Regions from separate parts of the Staphylococcus sp. Ze2 genome, predicted to be linked through region 1. Evidence: riboswitches for the same ligand, from Rfam matches in the RefSeq annotation. Region 1 holds a riboswitch; each other region holds the start of a gene.
The links. Region 1 has a riboswitch for S-adenosylmethionine ahead of ACM591_RS11055 (methionine ABC transporter ATP-binding protein). Riboswitches for the same ligand answer to the same signal wherever they lie in the genome.
Positions count from the first base shown of each region.

Region 1 (4,369 bases):
ATGAAAAGTTAGATTTATTATCAACAAATGGTATGTTGGTCAAAAGACCATTAGCTATTTCTGGGGATAAAGTTACAGTTGGTTTTAAAGAAGATCAATATAAGGCAACATGGTTATCTTAATTCCTCTTTTGGAAATAGAGCAATCTCTGTAAGTGAATTATAAGTAATGTATGTAAACGCTTCATTTATTGTTATGAAAACATTATAATAGTATTAACATGTTAATAAATAGTTGATTGTATGGTATGCATATGGCATCATTAATATGTAAAATCATTTAGGAGGGGATTCTCGTGGCAGTACCGAGTGAATTAAAATATTCTAAAGAACATGAATGGGTAAAAGTTGAAGGTAATACAGTAACAATTGGTATCACTGAATACGCTCAAGGTGAACTTGGCGATATCGTATTTGTTGAATTACCAGAAGTAGATGACGAAATTAATGAAGGCGACACTTTTGGTAGTGTTGAATCCGTAAAAACTGTTTCAGAACTATATGCACCTGTATCAGGTAAAGTAGTTGAATCTAATGATGAGTTAGAAGATAGCCCAGAATTCGTAAATGAATCACCTTACGAAAAAGCTTGGATGGTTAAAGTTGAACTAAGTGACGAAAGTCAAATAGATGAATTATTAACTGCAGAGCAATATTCAGAAATGATTGGCGAATAATATAACACTGAACTCCATGATATAACTATCTTGGAGTTTTTTCATACCATTGAGGATTATTGAAGATTTATCAATTTTATAAGTCTAACAAGTTCACCTCAACTTAAAATAATGATAAATTATGTTTGTAATAATAAGAAATATTTTAACTATGTAAATTATGTTTATTGTCACTACGGATTGTGAAGAACTAAGTAGAAAAGATTTACTATCAACATTTAGAGGGTGGATGTCATGACGATACTGAACCAAGTAATTGTTGTCGAAGGAAAGTCAGACAAGAAGCGTGTCAAACAAGTGATTGATCAGCCAATAGAAATTATTTGCACGAATGGAACGATGGGTGTAGATAAATTAGACGAAATGATTGATACTTTATATGACAAACAAGTGTATATTCTTGTTGATTCGGATGATGAAGGTGAAAGAATACGAAAATGGTTCAAACGCTATTTAAGTGAAAGTAGACATATAAGAGTAGATAAACAATATTGCGAAGTCGCTCGTTGTCCTAAACCATATTTATCTAGAGTATTGGAAAAACATGGTTTTATAGTTAAGGATGAAGAAAAGGTGGCGAAAGCAAGATTGGATTATATAGCTGAGAGGGTAAGTTTATTAACATGAATGTAACAAGTGAACAACGCGTTGACGTCAATAAATATATAAATGAAGATAAGTATCTTATCTTTGGTTATACACCAACATGTGGGACATGTAAGGTTTCTGAACGTATGCTAGATATTGCTAATGATATTTTGCAATTACCTATAATAAAAATGGACTTAAACTTTCATCCTGATTTTAGTCAAATGTATGAAATTCAATCTGTACCAGTTTTATTAGTAATGTCAAAAGGTGAAGAGCAAAAAAGGATTTATGCATTTCAATCGGTGCCTTATTTGTTAGAAAATTTAAAATAGTTATTGACGAAATATTAGTACGATGGTAGGATTAAAAATAATTAAATAATGAAACTCTTATCACGAGAGGTGGAGGGATGTGCCCTACGAAGCCCGGCAACCGTCTTTAATAGAAATGGTGCCAATTCACATAAAGTTTTAAAACTTTAGAAGATGAGAGAAGCGATTTTGCTTTCTCTATACTTCGGTGAACATAGAGAAAGCATTTTTTTAATTGAAGGATTAGCAACACAAGGAGGAAACAGAATGATTGAGTTAAATCAAATAGTCAAAAAGTACAAAACGAAAAAACAGGACGTACTGGCTGTAGATCATGTTGATTTAAGTATTCAATCAGGCTCGATTTTTGGAGTAGTTGGTTTTTCAGGTGCGGGGAAAAGTACTTTAATTAGACTTTTAAATAATCTCGAACAACCAACTTCAGGAGACGTCATTATCGATGGAGATACAATTGGTAAGCTATCAAAATCACAGTTAAGAAAAAAGCGTCAAAAAGTGAGCATGATATTTCAACATTTTAATTTACTATGGTCGCGTACTGTATTAAATAATATTACATTTCCATTGGAAATAGCGGGTGTGCCTCGCCGTGAAGCAAAACAACGGGCAAAAGAATTAGTAGAACTTGTTGGACTGAAAGGTAGAGAAAGTGCGTATCCTTCAGAACTGTCAGGTGGTCAAAAACAACGTGTCGGCATTGCGCGAGCGTTAGCAAACGAACCAACTGTATTGCTTTGTGATGAAGCGACAAGTGCATTAGATCCTCAAACAACAGATGAAATTTTAGAATTATTATTGAAAATTAAAGAAGAAAGAAATTTAACAATTGTAATCATCACACACGAAATGCATGTCATTAGACGCATATGTGACGAAGTAGCTGTTATGGAAAACGGTCGTGTGATTGAACAAGGTCTAGTTTCCACAGTTTTTGAGAATCCACAACATGCGGTTACAAAACGTTTTGTTAAAGATGATTTAAATGATGATTTTGATAAATCTATTAGCGACTTAGTGTCACTTAATGAAGATGATTATGTTGTTCGTTTGAATTTCACAGGGAATAATACCACGCAACCTCTCGTGTCATACATAACGAAAACGCATAACATCGATGTGAATATATTAGAAGCTAATATTAAACATACAAAAGATGGTTCACTTGGTTTCTTAGTAATTCAATTGAGCGATGTAAATTCAGAAAAATTCGAAAAGTTTAAAAATGATTTAGAAGCACAGCATGTGTCAGTGGAGGTGTTAAGACATGGGTAATTCATTGAGTGACATCCTCCGCGAGATGTTTACAATGCCAAACGTCAGTTGGGACGAAGTTTGGTTAGCGACATACGAAACAATTTATATGACAGTTATTTCGACAATTTTTGCCTTTGTACTAGGCTTAATATTAGGTGTTTTACTCTTTTTATCAGCTAAAAGCAAATCACCTATAGCGAGAGTTTTCTATACTGTTGTTTCATTTATAGTTAACTTGTTTAGAGCGATACCATTTATTATTTTAATCTTATTGTTAATTCCGTTTACAAGTTTAGTCTTAGGCACGATTAGTGGTCCAACAGGAGCATTACCAGCTTTAATCATTAGTGCGGCGCCTTTCTATGCCAGACTTGTAGAAATTGCATTTAAAGAGATTGATAAAGGCGTTATTGAAGCAGCTTGGTCAATGGGTGCCACTACTTGGACAGTAGTCAAAAAAGTATTATTACCTGAAGCGATGCCAGCATTAATTTCAGGTATTACTGTCACAGCGATTGCTTTAGTAGGATCTACTGCAGTAGCCGGTGTTATTGGTGCAGGTGGCTTAGGTAACCTAGCTTATTTAACAGGTTTCACCAGAAATCAAAATGACGTTATTTTTGTTTCAACAATTTTAATCCTTATTATTGTGTTCATCATTCAATTTATTGGTGATTGGGCTACTAATAAAATTGATAAGAGATAATCTTAAAAAGGGGGACTTTTTATATGAAAAAATTATTTAGCTTAGCTTCTGTACTTGTATTAGCGCTTGTTTTAGCAGCTTGTGGAAATAGTGGTGGCAGTGAAGATAAAAAAATTACAGTAGGTGCTTCTCCAGCTCCTCATGCTGAAATTTTAGAAAAAGCCAAGCCATTATTAAAAGATAAAGGCTATGATTTGAAGATTAAAACAATTAATGATTATACAACACCGAATAAATTATTAGATAAAGGTGAATTAGACGCAAACTTTTTCCAACATACACCTTACTTAAAAACTGAGAAAAAAGATAAAGGATATAAAGTAGAATCAGCAGGTAATGTTCATTTAGAACCAATGGCTGTTTATTCTAAAAAATATAAGAGTCTAAAAGATTTACCAAAAGGTGCCACTGTTTATGTTTCTAATAATCCAGCTGAAGAAGGCCGTTTCTTAAAATTCTTCCAAGATGCAGGATTAATTAAAATAAAAGATGGTGTGAAGATTGAAGATGCTAAATTTGATGATATCGTAGAAAACAAAAAAGATATCAAATTTAATAATAAACAATCTGCAGAATACTTACCGAAAATTTATCAAAATGAAGATGCTGATGCAGTAATTATCAACTCTAATTTTGCAATCGATCAAAAATTAAGTCCTAAAGATGATTCTATTGTATTAGAGAAAGCGAAAGACAATCCTTACGCTAATTTAATTGCTGTTAAAGAAGGACATAAAGATGATAAAAAAATCAAAGCATTGATGGAAGTATTACAATCTAAAGAAATTAAAGATGAAATCGATAAAAAAT
Region 1 is NZ_CP183486.1:2,356,942-2,361,310, reverse strand. It holds gene ACM591_RS11075 (arsenate reductase family protein) at 1-122, shown strand, start outside; gene gcvH (glycine cleavage system protein GcvH) at 296-676, shown strand; gene ACM591_RS11065 (toprim domain-containing protein) at 911-1,303, shown strand; gene ACM591_RS11060 (thioredoxin family protein) at 1,300-1,599, shown strand; SAM riboswitch class I at 1,654-1,759, shown strand; gene ACM591_RS11055 (methionine ABC transporter ATP-binding protein) at 1,846-2,871, shown strand; gene ACM591_RS11050 (methionine ABC transporter permease) at 2,864-3,559, shown strand; gene ACM591_RS11045 (MetQ/NlpA family ABC transporter substrate-binding protein) at 3,583-4,369, shown strand, end outside.

Region 2 (4,369 bases), 740 kb from region 1:
AAAGAAGGACTATATACTATACCAACTGCAGAGGTACCACTGACAAATTATTACCGTAACGAAATTATCGGACCAGATGAATTGCCAGCTAAATTCACTGCCCAATCAGCGTGCTATCGTAGTGAAGCGGGATCAGCTGGTCGTGATACGAGAGGTCTTATCCGTTTACATCAATTCGATAAAGTGGAAATGGTTCGTTTTGAAAAGCCAGAAGATTCATGGCAGGCTTTAGATGAGATGACTGAGCATGCAGAAGCAATTTTAGAAGAATTAGGCTTACCGTATCGCCGTGTTATTTTATGTACAGGTGATATTGGTTTTGGTTCAAGTAAAACTTATGATTTAGAAGTTTGGTTGCCAAGCTATAATGAATATAAAGAAATAAGTTCTTGTTCAAATATTACTGATTTCCAAGCACGTCGTTCAAATATTCGTTTTAAACGTGATAAAAATGCTAAACCAGAATTAGCACATACGCTTAATGGTAGTGGCTTAGCAGTAGGACGTACGTTTGCTGCAATAGTTGAAAATTACCAAAATGAAGATGGTTCTGTAACAATACCAGAAGCATTAGTTCCATATATGGGTGGGAAAACAGTCATCCGTCCTATTAAATAAATGTAAATAGTTAAAAAGTGCGTAGTTAAAGTATTAGCTACGCACTTTTTTATATATATGGAGAGGGTAGGGGAGGGTGAAAGTAGTGTGATTTAACTATAAGAAACACATAAAATCTTAACTATTAAAGTAGTTAATCTGATTGAAAATATTGAGTTCTTCAAGGGGTGTCTAACATATAACACAAAATTATGGAATGGTATAAGTGCTGTTGTAACAATAATACAAGACTACCGTAAGTCTAACGTCACACAAACCGTTGTCTAAAAACATTGATTGTCTTTCTATTGTTGTATTAGAATGAATTTACTGTTTTTAGCTTTTGAGATGAGAGGGTGGGGAAATGGGAAATGAGGCACACGTAACTTTTAAACAAGGTGTAAAAGAGTGTATTCCTACTTTGTTAGGTTATGCTGGTGTTGGTCTGTCTTTTGGAATTGTTGCAGTAGCTTCAGGCTTTAGTATGTTGGAAATTATTTTACTTTGCTTGCTAGTGTATGCGGGTGCGGCACAGTTTATTATTTGTGCACTTGTTATTTCAGGCACGCCCATATCTGCAATTATATTGACGACATTTATTGTGAATTCAAGGATGTTTTTATTAAGTATGACGCTTGCTCCAAGTTATAAAAATTACAGTTTATTAAATAGAATTGGTCTTTCTACATTAGTAACTGATGAAACATTTGGTGTAGCCATTACGCCACATTTGAAAGGTAAAAAGATTAATGATCGTTGGTTGCACGGACTAAATATAACAGCATATGTTTTTTGGACATTTGCATGTATTATTGGTGCAGTCTTTGGTAAATACATACATCAACCAGAAGCATTGGGATTAGATTTTGCGATTACTGCTATGTTTATATTCTTAGCTGTCTCGCAATTTGAATCGCTTAGACGTTCAAAGATCAATACTTATTTTGTATTGATTATATGTGTAATTGTAATGATGCTTAGTTTAAGTTTGTTTATGCCTTCATATTTAGCTATCATATTAGCTTCAACTATTGCAGCACTGATTGGGGTGGTGATGGAACGATGACAACGACGATACATATGCTAACAATCATCGTGCTATGTGGCGTGGTAACGTGGCTAACACGCATTATTCCATTTATTTTGATAACTAAAATAAAGTTATCTGAACGTGTGATTAAATGGCTTTCATTTATACCGATTACATTATTTACTGCTCTAATTATCGATGGATTAATAGAGCAACAAGAAGGAGTGATGGGTTATACCATCAACGTGCCATTTCTAATTACGATGCTCCCGACTATTGTCATTGCTGTGATATCACGTAGTTTAACAATTACTATAATTAGTGGCATTATTATTATGGCGGTGTTACGTTGGGTATTTTAGACAATCCTATTGAAGTAAGTTATATTATCCGTTAAACTATAAATAATTAGAAAATTAAGATATTTCAGATTATATTATCATTTTAATTTTATCTCAATTTATGAGTTTATCTTTAATACAATTAAAATCAAATCTTATTTCGAGAAGCTGAGGGACTTGGCCCGTGGACGCTTCAGCAACCGGCTTATAAAGTACGGTGCTAATACCATCGATACACTCGAATGATAAGTACTTTTAACTTCTTACTTATTTTATGAGTGAGGAGTTTTTTTACTAAGTAGGAGGTAAAACATGACGAATTATACGGTTGATACATTAGAACTAGGGCCATTCACAACAGAGTCAGGTGAATTCATCTCAAACTTAAAGTTACGTTATGAACATGTAGGGTTAAAAGGCCAACCACTTGTAGTGGTTTGTCATGCTCTAACAGGTAATCACTTAACGTATGGTACAAATGAAAACCCTGGATGGTGGAGAGGAATTATTGACGGCGGTTATATGCCTGTAAATGATTATCAATTTTTGACATTTAATGTTATTGGAAGTCCTTATGGTTCAAGTTCTGCATTAACAGATGCAAACTTTCCTAAGTCACTAACGTTAAGAGATATTGTGCGTGCCATAGAATTAGGTATTGAAACATTAGGTTTCGAAAGGATTAATATATTAATCGGTGGTTCGTTAGGCGGCATGCAAGCAATAGAATTATTATATAATCGTAAATTTAATGTTGAAAAAGCAGTGATTCTCGCAGCTACAGATAAAACGTCGTCCTACAGTCGTGCGTTTAATGAAATAGCAAGACAGGCGATTCATTTAGACAATAAAGAGGGCATGAGCATTGCAAGACAGTTAGGGTTTTTAACATACCGTTCGTCTAAAAGTTATGATAAACGCTTCTCCCCAAATCAAGTGGTGACTTATCAAAAACATCAAGGTAATAAATTTATGAATCATTTTGATTCTTTATGCTATTTAACACTCCTAGACGTCTTAGATAGTCATGATGTAGATAGAGGACGTAATGATGTAGATGAAGTATTTAGTAACCTGGACACTAAAGTAATGACGATGGGCTTCACAGATGATTTGTTATATCCAGATGATTTAGTTTGTGCCGTGGGAAATCGTTTTAAATATCACAAACATTTCTTTGTTCCAGATAACGTAGGTCATGACGGTTTTTTACTGAATTTTAATGATTGGGCTCCTAATTTATATCACTTCTTAAAAGTATATAAAATTAAAAGAAAATGATTTAACAACGCTATTATATGCGTTTTTAGGATGTAACTATACGACTACTTTCGATAGGGGAGACTGACGTATAGTACATCTTTTTTTATACAATCATTGAAGATGTGATGACGTAAAGTGACGCTAAAGTAGTAGCGTTAGAAAGGGAATATTGTGAAGTGCTGATTAATTCAATCATTTATACGTTTATAAATAGGAAATTATAGTATATCGTTAACTTCTGTATTTGGATTGCCAATAATTGTATAAAAGTTTTAAAGAGGTTAAAATAATAGTTATAGTCAAAAATAGTATGGGAGTGGCGAATTTGTTTTCAAAAATATATCCTAAAGTAACTGTGCTTAGTATACTAACTCTAATCGTAGTGGCTTTAGCTTTACATATATTACCTCCGTTAGGCCTGGTGTTAGGTATCTTTGCAACAATTCCAGGCATTATCTTATGGCATAAGTCTATTGAATCATTTGGTTTAACAGCAGTCATTACAGTGGTATTAACAACATTATTAGGTAATATATTTGTGTTGAGCACCATGGTCATCATACTCTTAGTGAGTTTTGTTATCGGCCAATTATTAAAAGAACGTACATCTAAAGAACGCATACTTTATATCACAACTACATATATTAGTATGTTCTCGTTAATTGCGTTTATGGGACTACAAACGTTTGATAAAATACCAAGTTCTACAGTTTTGATGAAACCAGTGAAAGATTACATGCATAACGTTGTTTCTGGAATTGCGGGAAGTGCAGAATATAAGCAAATGCTTGAAGAAGGCTTCCGCCAAATGTCAGTTCAGTTACCAAGTTATGTCATTATCACAGTATTTCTACTTATTTTAATCAATTTAATTATTACTTTTCCAATTTTACGTAAGTTCAAAATCGCTACACCAATATTTAAACCATTATATGCTTGGCAAATGAAGCGTTCACTATTATGGATGTATATTATTGTCTTGATTTGTGTTATGTTTGCGAGCCAACCAGGGACTTTCCAAAGTATCGTTTTAAACTTTGAAATTGTGTTATCATTATGTATGTATATTCAGGGGTTAAGTGTTATTCACTTTTTCGGAAAGGCAAAATCAATGCCAACCGCACTTTCTGTGTTACTA
Region 2 is NZ_CP183486.1:311,531-315,899, forward strand. It holds gene serS (serine--tRNA ligase) at 1-618, shown strand, start outside; gene ACM591_RS01255 (AzlC family ABC transporter permease) at 962-1,663, shown strand; gene ACM591_RS01260 (AzlD domain-containing protein) at 1,660-1,989, shown strand; SAM riboswitch class I at 2,121-2,220, shown strand; gene metX (homoserine O-acetyltransferase MetX) at 2,281-3,249, shown strand; gene ACM591_RS01270 (DUF2232 domain-containing protein) at 3,542-4,369, shown strand, end outside.
Region 2: another riboswitch for S-adenosylmethionine. It lies ahead of metX (homoserine O-acetyltransferase MetX); the one in region 1 lies ahead of ACM591_RS11055 (methionine ABC transporter ATP-binding protein).

Region 3 (4,369 bases), 1.4 Mb from region 1:
ATCGGTTACGGACGTTTGAAAGATTACAAAATGTTAGTGACTGGTGGAGATTCTGCTATCGGTAGAGCCGCTGCAATTGCGTATGCTAAGGAAGGTGCAGATGTGGCGATTAATTACTTACCAGCTGAGCAAGCGGACGCTGAAGAAGTACAACAAGTGATTGAATCAGCAGGACGTAAAGCTGTATTAATCCCAGGTGATATACGTGATGAGCAATTTAACTACGATTTAGTTGAAACAGCTTATAACAAACTTGGTGGTTTAGATAATGTAACGATTGTAGCAGGACATCAGCAATATAGAAATAATATTAAAGGCTTTGATACGGAATCATTTACTGAGACATTCGAAACAAATGTTTATCCTATTTTCTGGTCAGTTCAAAAAGCAATTGATTATTTAAAACCAGGTGCAACGATTACACTGACTTCATCCGTGCAAGGTTATAACCCAAGCCCAATCTTGCATGATTATGCTGCTTCCAAAGCGGCTATTATTTCACTTACCAAGAGCTTATCTGAAGAATTAGGTAGTAAAGGAATCCGAGTGAACTGTGTAGCACCAGGACCATTCTGGTCACCACTCCAAATTTCTGGTGGACAGCCTCAATCTAAGATTCCAACTTTTGGCCAAAAAGAAGTGTTAGGTAGAGCAGGTCAACCGGTTGAACTTTCAGGTGTGTATGTACATTTAGCAGCTGAGGAATCAAGTTATACTACAGGACAAGTTTATGGCGTGACAGGTGGTACTCAATTAGATTAGAATTGATGAAGTAACGATACAGTAATTTGAAAATTAGTGTTATAATGTTTCGGCGATACTAAGTATAAGGAGGAAAGGATAGTTTAATATCCTACCTCCTTATTTTTGAAAGGAAAGGTAATCATTTATGAAAAAATTTAAAGCAGACGCTTTAACAAAAAAACAAAATTATAAATTATTAAGTGGAAGTGTGATACCTAGACCCATCGCATTTGTTACTTCTCAAGATAAAGATGGGCATTTAAATGCAGCGCCGTTTAGCTTTTTTAATGTTGTTAATAGTGCACCTCCAATGATTATGATTTCTACAGGGCGTTCTGAAGGAAAGCGAAAAGACACTTCTTTAAATATTGAGGAAACGGAAGCGTTTGTAGTACATATTACAGATGAAGCTACAGTCGAACAAATCAACAATACTGCAGCACCGTTGTCCCGTAACCAAAATGAATTAGAAAGAACAAGTTTGAAATGTGTTGACTCTGAATTAATTTCAGTACCTGGTATCGAACAAGCTAAAATTCGAATGGAATGTAAGTTAGATAGAATTATTCCACTAGGTGATCCACAAGAAGGGTCCGATTTAATTATAGGCGAAGTAGTCATGTTTCATATTGATGAATCAGTTTATTTTGAAGATAGTAAAATAGATGCTGATGCGCTTAGTGCGGTAGCTCGTTTAGCTGGTAATGATTACGCTTCTTTAGGTAATAAGTTCACTATCGAACGTCCGATGAAGTAAATATAAAGCAATTAAATGAATTGTATAAGCTATATAAAAATAGTAGATGTTGAAGGGATTAGACAATGAAAGCATTAATAAAAATTGTTTTCTGTTTAATCCCTATTTGACGAATTACAATTAATACTGTACTGTAATAAAATAAAATAAAATAATAACTTATCAAGAGAAGTTTAGGGACTGGCCCGGTGATACTTCGGCAACATGATAATGCGTGTGCCAAATCCAGTAGCATAATTTATGCTAGAAGATAAGAATGAATCGCAGTTTACTCTTTCTTCTTAATTTAGAAAGAGTTTTTTTATTTTTAAGGCTTAAAAATAACAGAAGGTTGGATTCTGTTCTAATATTTAGGAAAGTTGGTTATGTATGGAGGAAACGAAAAAAGGTAACGCTTGGGCTTTGATACCTTTAATCATATTTGTTGGTATGTTTTTAGGTGTTGGTATAAGTACAGGTGACTTTACAACAATGCCACTCAATGTAGCTATATTAGTTGCTTCTATTGTTGGCTTAGTGTTAAACAGAAAAGAATCATTTCATAAAAAAGTTGAAGTTTTTACAAAAGGTGCAGGACATTCCAATATTATTTTAATGATGCTAATTTTCTTATTAGCAGGTGCCTTTTCTCAAACGACAGAAGATATGGGTGGCGTGCAGTCGACGGTTAATTTAGGGTTATCATTAATACCAGAAAATTTAATTATCGTTGGACTATTTATAATATGTATGTTTGTATCATTATCAATGGGGACGTCTGTTGGGACGGTAGCTGCTATAGCGCCAGTTGGTTTTGGTTTAAGTCAGGCTACAGATGTTTCAGCGGCAATCACAATGGCTACTGTTGTTGGTGGAGCTATGTTTGGCGATAACTTATCGATGATTTCTGATACTACTATAGCTGCAGTACGTACTCAGAAAACGAAAATGAGTGATAAATTTAAGGTGAACATAAAGATTGTTTTGCCTGGTGCGATATTTACTATTATTGTGCTTTGGTTTTTAACAAATGGTGCACATATAGATGTAAATAAAAGTTATGATTATGATCTTGTTAAAGTAATTCCGTACTTATTTGTGCTTATCTTAGCATTAATAGGTATAAATGTAGTTATTGTATTAATCGGAGGTATTGTACTTTCTGCAATAATCGGTTTAATCTATGGTTCATTTGGATGGACAGGTTTATTAAATTCTATATCAAAAGGTATAATCGGTATGGAAGATATAGCGATTATTGCATTGCTCATTGGTGGTTTAGTTGCGCTGATTCAACATAATGGTGGTATTACTTGGTTATTAAATTTTGTGCGCAGTAAAGTGAAATCTAAACGTGGTGCAGAACTAGGTATTGCTGGATTAGTCAGTGTTGCAGATATATCAACAGCAAATAATACTATTTCTATATTAATGGCAGGGCCGTTAGCAAAAGATATTTCAGAAGAATATGATGTAGATCCACGTAAATCGGCTAGTATTTTAGATATGTTCGCAAGTTGTTTTCAAGGGATGTTGCCATATAGCCCTCAATTGATTGCTGCTGCAGGTGTGGCGTCTATATCTCCATTTGAATTAGTTCCTTACGCAATCTATCCGATGATACTAGGTGTTTGCGGACTTATAGCGATTTTCTTCAGATTACCTAGGTTAGATAAAAAGTAATTAAGATATATTAAAACATTAAGATCAAATTGCGAATTGATTTTTAAGCTCTAATTAGAGTGTTGAAATTACATGCTAATAAATATGAGGTAGAAGGTATTTGGAAATTGTTGTTGTTCATTGTGTTATTTAATACTAAGTAATTATAATAGAGATTAAATGAGTCCGGGATATAAAGGTTTCCCGGGCTCATTCGCTATTTTAAATAAACAGTATGTTAATAGAATATGCTAAGATAAATATAAAGTTTATTTAGTAAAATATTCAATATAAATGAAAGTTTTGACGTTTACTGACTAATAGCGATAAAATAAGGTTGTTAAAGCTTTATAAATATGAAAGAACATCACTATATTTACTTTATAATTGTTTAGAAGTATAGTGTAATGCGTTAGAATAGTAATAAGAGTGAAAGTAGGTGAACAATCGATCGTGGGTAAATACAATGTAGAAAATGAAAATGTTGAAATTCGTCTTGAAAGATTATTTAAGGTAGAACCTGAATTATTATACCAAGCTTGGACAGACCAACGTTTTCTTAAACAATGGTTTATGACAACTGAAAGAACAAATAAAACTATTGAAGTAACTGCTGAACAAAATGGAAAGTATAAAATTGTTGATGTTCGTAAGGGTAAGGAGAATATAGTGCAAGGTACATTCGCTTCATTAACACCTTATGAATATATCGTCATGACAATTGGTATGCCCGAATTAAGTGATTCAGAAGATACGATAGAAGTTGAAATATTCGAGAGAGAGCCAGGCATTACGCAAATGATTTTCAATTATAATGCTTTTGTACCAAGAGAAAGAAGATTAACATCTTTAGAATATAAACAGAAGAAGAAAGAATATCATGATTCGACGGCACATGGATTTGAAATGTTATTCGACAAACTACAATTAACGCTTGAAGAGTTTGAAGCGGATTTATAAAATAGTTCGCTAATATAACAATCATATTGTTATATATGGTTTTGTTATACTATTCCAACGCTGATATCATTGTTTGAGTATGAATAAGCTTCGTCCCGTATCAAAGTTAATACTTTATATGGTTTGCTCGGTCGGCACTTAAAATAATCATGCTCCCTTTAAAGTAAACACTAAATGTGTAAAGGCTTTAGAGGGAGCATTTTTGTAATTAATAAATTTAACATAATTCTTAAACTTCAAAATCGTTATTTAAACATGTCGCATAAG
Region 3 is NZ_CP183486.1:988,294-992,662, forward strand. It holds gene ACM591_RS04220 (SDR family oxidoreductase) at 1-762, shown strand, start outside; gene ACM591_RS04225 (flavin reductase family protein) at 890-1,501, shown strand; SAM riboswitch class I at 1,658-1,758, shown strand; gene ACM591_RS04230 (Na+/H+ antiporter NhaC family protein) at 1,871-3,163, shown strand; gene ACM591_RS04235 (SRPBCC family protein) at 3,596-4,102, shown strand.
Region 3: another riboswitch for S-adenosylmethionine. It lies ahead of ACM591_RS04230 (Na+/H+ antiporter NhaC family protein); the one in region 1 lies ahead of ACM591_RS11055 (methionine ABC transporter ATP-binding protein).

Region 4 (4,369 bases), 1.1 Mb from region 1:
TTTAATATTAGTCGTTGGTGAAAGATTTGGTAGTTTAACGTTAATTATTCTGCCGACCATTGTCGGTGTGATAGCGAGTTTTATAGGTGTACTTATATTGCCATATGTCCAAATGATTACAACTGGTATTGGCAATTTAGTCAATACATTTACAGAATTACAACCAGTATTGATGTCTATGCTTATTGCATTAGTATTTAGTTTTATAATTATTTCACCTATATCAACTGTAGCAACTGCATTAGCTATAGGTATTAGCGGTTTAGCTGCTGGGTCTGCTTCACTGGGGATTGTGGCATGTGAAGGTGCATTAGTTGCAGGTACGTTAAAAATAAATAGAGCTGGTGTGCCTTTAACAATCTTTTTAGGTGGTGTGAAAATGATGATACCTAATATGGTAAGGCATCCTATTATTCTATTACCAATTTTCTCTAATGCACTAATCACTGGCTTTGTTGGTGCGCTCATAGGAATTGGTGGAACAAAAGAATCAGCAGGTTTTGGAATCATTGGGCTTGTTGGGCCAATTAGTGCATTTAGATTTATGGAACATTCAATATTATTAAACTTAATGTATGTATTTATTGCATTTTTTGTAGTTCCGTTCGTAATGGGATATTTGATAAATACGTTTTATATGAAAACATTAAAGCTATATGATAGAGAAATCTTCAAATTCTTGGCGTAAAATTATAAATAATGTTTAAAATGTATCGTTATTTCTGTAATATAATGTAATGTTTTGAATGATGGACAAAAGAAGAAAATATATTAAAAAGGCCACAAAACAGTGGTCTTTTTAAATTTCAGACAAAAAAATTTGCAAGTTTTACTCCAAAGTATAAATTTTTTGTCCTTTTATTATTTTACAGTTGTGTAACAAAAAGATTTGCTGTAATAATTCAGACTACGTAAGATTATTCGATGATAAAGTTATGAAGCTTAATATAACAGCAATATACACAATATAATTTGAAAATGATGTGAGAATTATGCATTACAAAACAAAACAGCGATGTTTCAATGTTACAAAGTATAGTTTCTTTTGTAACGTTTTGTTATTGAAGTGTAATATAAAAAGGCGAAATATGTGTTATATTATTTGTGGCGAAAAAATAAAACATAAAAATTAATCGATTACAGCACATACGATAAATAATTTAACGAAAATATAATTTTACTTAAAAAGATTTTAATTGGAGGATTTTTTAATTATGAAGAAAACAATTTTAGCATCATCATTAGCAGTAGCATTAGGTGTAACAGGATACGCAACAACAGCAGACCACAATCAAGCTCACGCTTCAGAAGAAAATATCGACAAAGCGCATTTAGCTGATTTAGCTCAAAACAATCCTGAAGAATTAAACCAAAAACCATTACACGCTGGCGCGTATAACTATAACTTCGTTTTAGGTGGAAATGAATATACATTCACTTCAAATGGTCAATCTTGGTCATGGAATTACACAGCTGCAGGTGCTCAAAGTGCAACTTCTAACTCAGTACAAGACGTAACTACTCAAGCAACTACAAACACTAACGAAACTTCAGCTAGTGAAGTAAGTGCTCAAAAACAATCAAGCAATACTCCAGTAGCAGCAGTTGAAGCGCCTAAAGCTTCTTCTAATACAAGTGTTAAAACTGCTCAAACAAGCACTACTTCTAAAACAACAACTACAAATACATCAAGCATTGATGCCATTGCTAACCAAATGGCAGAACGTACTGGTGTATCAGCGTCACAATGGAAAGGTGTTATCCAACGTGAAAGTGGCGGTAATGGAAGTGCGGTTAATGCGTCATCAGGTGCATATGGTTACTTCCAATTATTAGGTCATGGTGAACATGCAGGTATGTCAGTTCAAGATCAAATTGACACAGCAGTAGAAGTTTACCAATCTCAAGGTTCTAGCGCATGGGTTGGTTGGAACTAATTAATAAATATTAAGGCTGAGAGCGACTCAATTGAGTCGCTCTTTATTTATGTTGACATGTTTGAATATTCTGATAAAATTAATGGTAATTTAATAAACTTATCCAGAGAAGCTGAGGGATTTGGCCTGATGAAGCTTCAGCAACAGACTTTGTTATAAAAGTACTGTGCTACTTCCAACAAGCAATAATGCTTGAAAGATAGGTGACATGTGTAACTATATGCCACACAAGTCGGCATATAGTTTTTTTAATAGGAGGATTTTTATGACAATTTCAGATAGATTGGCACAGATACCAGATAGTTATTTTGCAAGAACAATGGGCCAGAAAGTAGAACATGGTCCATTACCTTTAATTAATATGGCTGTAGGTATTCCTGATGGTGAAACGCCCAAAGGAATTATTGACTGTTTTGCTGATGCGCTACGTCAGCCCGACAATCAAAAGTATGTTGCTTTCCATGGTAAAGACTCATTTAAACAAGCAATAGTAGATTTTTATCAAAGACAATTTCAAGTTGAATTAGATAAAGAAGATGAGGTATGTATTTTATATGGTACTAAAAATGGTCTTGTAGGTTTACCAACATGCATCGTGAATCCAGGGGAAAATGTGTTGTTACCAGATCCTGGATATACGGATTATAAAGCTGGGGTATTACTTGCTGATGCCCGACCACAACCACTCGTTTTAGAACCTCCTTATTATTTGCCTCAGTGGGACAAAATAAGCAAAGAAATATTACTCAATACTCGTTTAGTTTATTTGACTTATCCAAATAATCCGACAGGTTCAGTTGCTACAAAATCAGTATTTGAGGAAGCGATTGAGCGTTTTAAGGGAACAAAGACAAAAATCGTTCATGATTTTGCATATAGTGCTTTTGGTTTCGATGCTAAAAATCCTAGCATATTGCAAGCAGAAGGAGCAAAAGACTTAGCAGTAGAAATTTTTTCATTATCAAAAGGCTACAATATGTCAGGATTTCGAGTGGGTTTTGCAGTAGGAAACAAAGATATTATACAAGCATTAAAAAAATATCAATCACATACACATGCAGGTATGTTTGGCGCATTGCAAGACGCAGCAACATACGCTTTGAATAATTATGACGCTTTTCTAGAAGAGCAAAATATAGCATTTAAACGTCGTAGAGATGAATTTGAAGCTAAACTACAACAAGCGGACATACCTTTTGAACCAATGAAAGGTGGCATTTTCTTATGGTTACGTACGCCGAGAAACTTTGATGGGGAAAGTTTTGTTGATTATTTATTACAAGAACAGTCAATCCTTGTTGCGCCAGGTATACCATTTGGAGAACATGGAAAAGATTATGTGCGTATTTCTTTAGCATTAGATGATGAATCATTATTAGAGGCTGCAGAAAGGATACAAGCGCTTAAGCATCTTTATGAATAGAACAAATCTGATTGGAGTGATTAACTTATGACAAGTATTAAAATTTTTGGAGTAAGAGAAGAGGATATACCTTATATTAAGGCATGGTCAACAAAGCATAGTGTAACTGTCGATTTAGATGAAGCATTACTATCATCAGAAACTGTCGATCGTGCAAAAGGATTTGATGGTGTTTCGATATCACAGCAAATTCCTTTTGGTGAAGATGTATATCGCAAGTTGCATGAATTTGGAATTAAGCAAATTGCTCAACGAAGTGCTGGTTTTGATATATATGATTTCGATTTAGCTCAAAAATATGATTTAATTATTTCTAATGTGCCATCTTATTCACCGCATTCTATTGCTGAATACACAGTGTCACAGGCGCTTAATTTGGTTAGAAACTATAATGATATACAACAAAAAACAGCTTCATATGACTTTAGATGGCAACCAGAGATCTTATCACGCTCTATTAAAGATTTGAAAGTTGCTGTTATAGGAACTGGTCGTATCGGTTCAATCGTTGCTAAGATCTTTTCACAAGGTTTTGAAGCTGAAGTGATTGCTTACGATGTTGTCCCTAATGAAAGCTATAAGTCATTTTTAACGTATGCCAATAGTATAAAAGAAGCTGTGCAAGAGGCTGATATTGTTACGGTTCATATTCCTGCAAGTAAGGATAGCGATTATTTATTTGATGATGCATTGTTTAATGAATTTAAACCAGGATCAGTATTTATCAATTGTGCAAGAGGATCCATTGTAAAAACTAGTGCGTTAGTACATGCGCTGGATAACGGTATTTTAAAAGGGGCAGCAATTGATACATATGAATGGGAAAAAGGATTGTTTCCAAGCGACCAACGACAAACGGGATTAAAGGATGAAGTATTAAAGCAATTAATCGAACGACAAGATGTTATTGTTTCGCCTCATATTGCTTTTTATACAGATGCTGCTGTTGAAAACCTAATTGTCGATGCTTTAGATGCAACAATCGAAGTTATTGAGACTGGTGATACTA
Region 4 is NZ_CP183486.1:674,085-678,453, forward strand. It holds gene ACM591_RS02815 (PTS transporter subunit IIC) at 1-688, shown strand, start outside; gene ACM591_RS02820 (transglycosylase family protein) at 1,215-1,937, shown strand; SAM riboswitch class I at 2,034-2,143, shown strand; gene ACM591_RS02825 (aminotransferase class I/II-fold pyridoxal phosphate-dependent enzyme) at 2,203-3,360, shown strand; gene ACM591_RS02830 (D-lactate dehydrogenase) at 3,388-4,369, shown strand, end outside.
Region 4: another riboswitch for S-adenosylmethionine. It lies ahead of ACM591_RS02825 (aminotransferase class I/II-fold pyridoxal phosphate-dependent enzyme); the one in region 1 lies ahead of ACM591_RS11055 (methionine ABC transporter ATP-binding protein).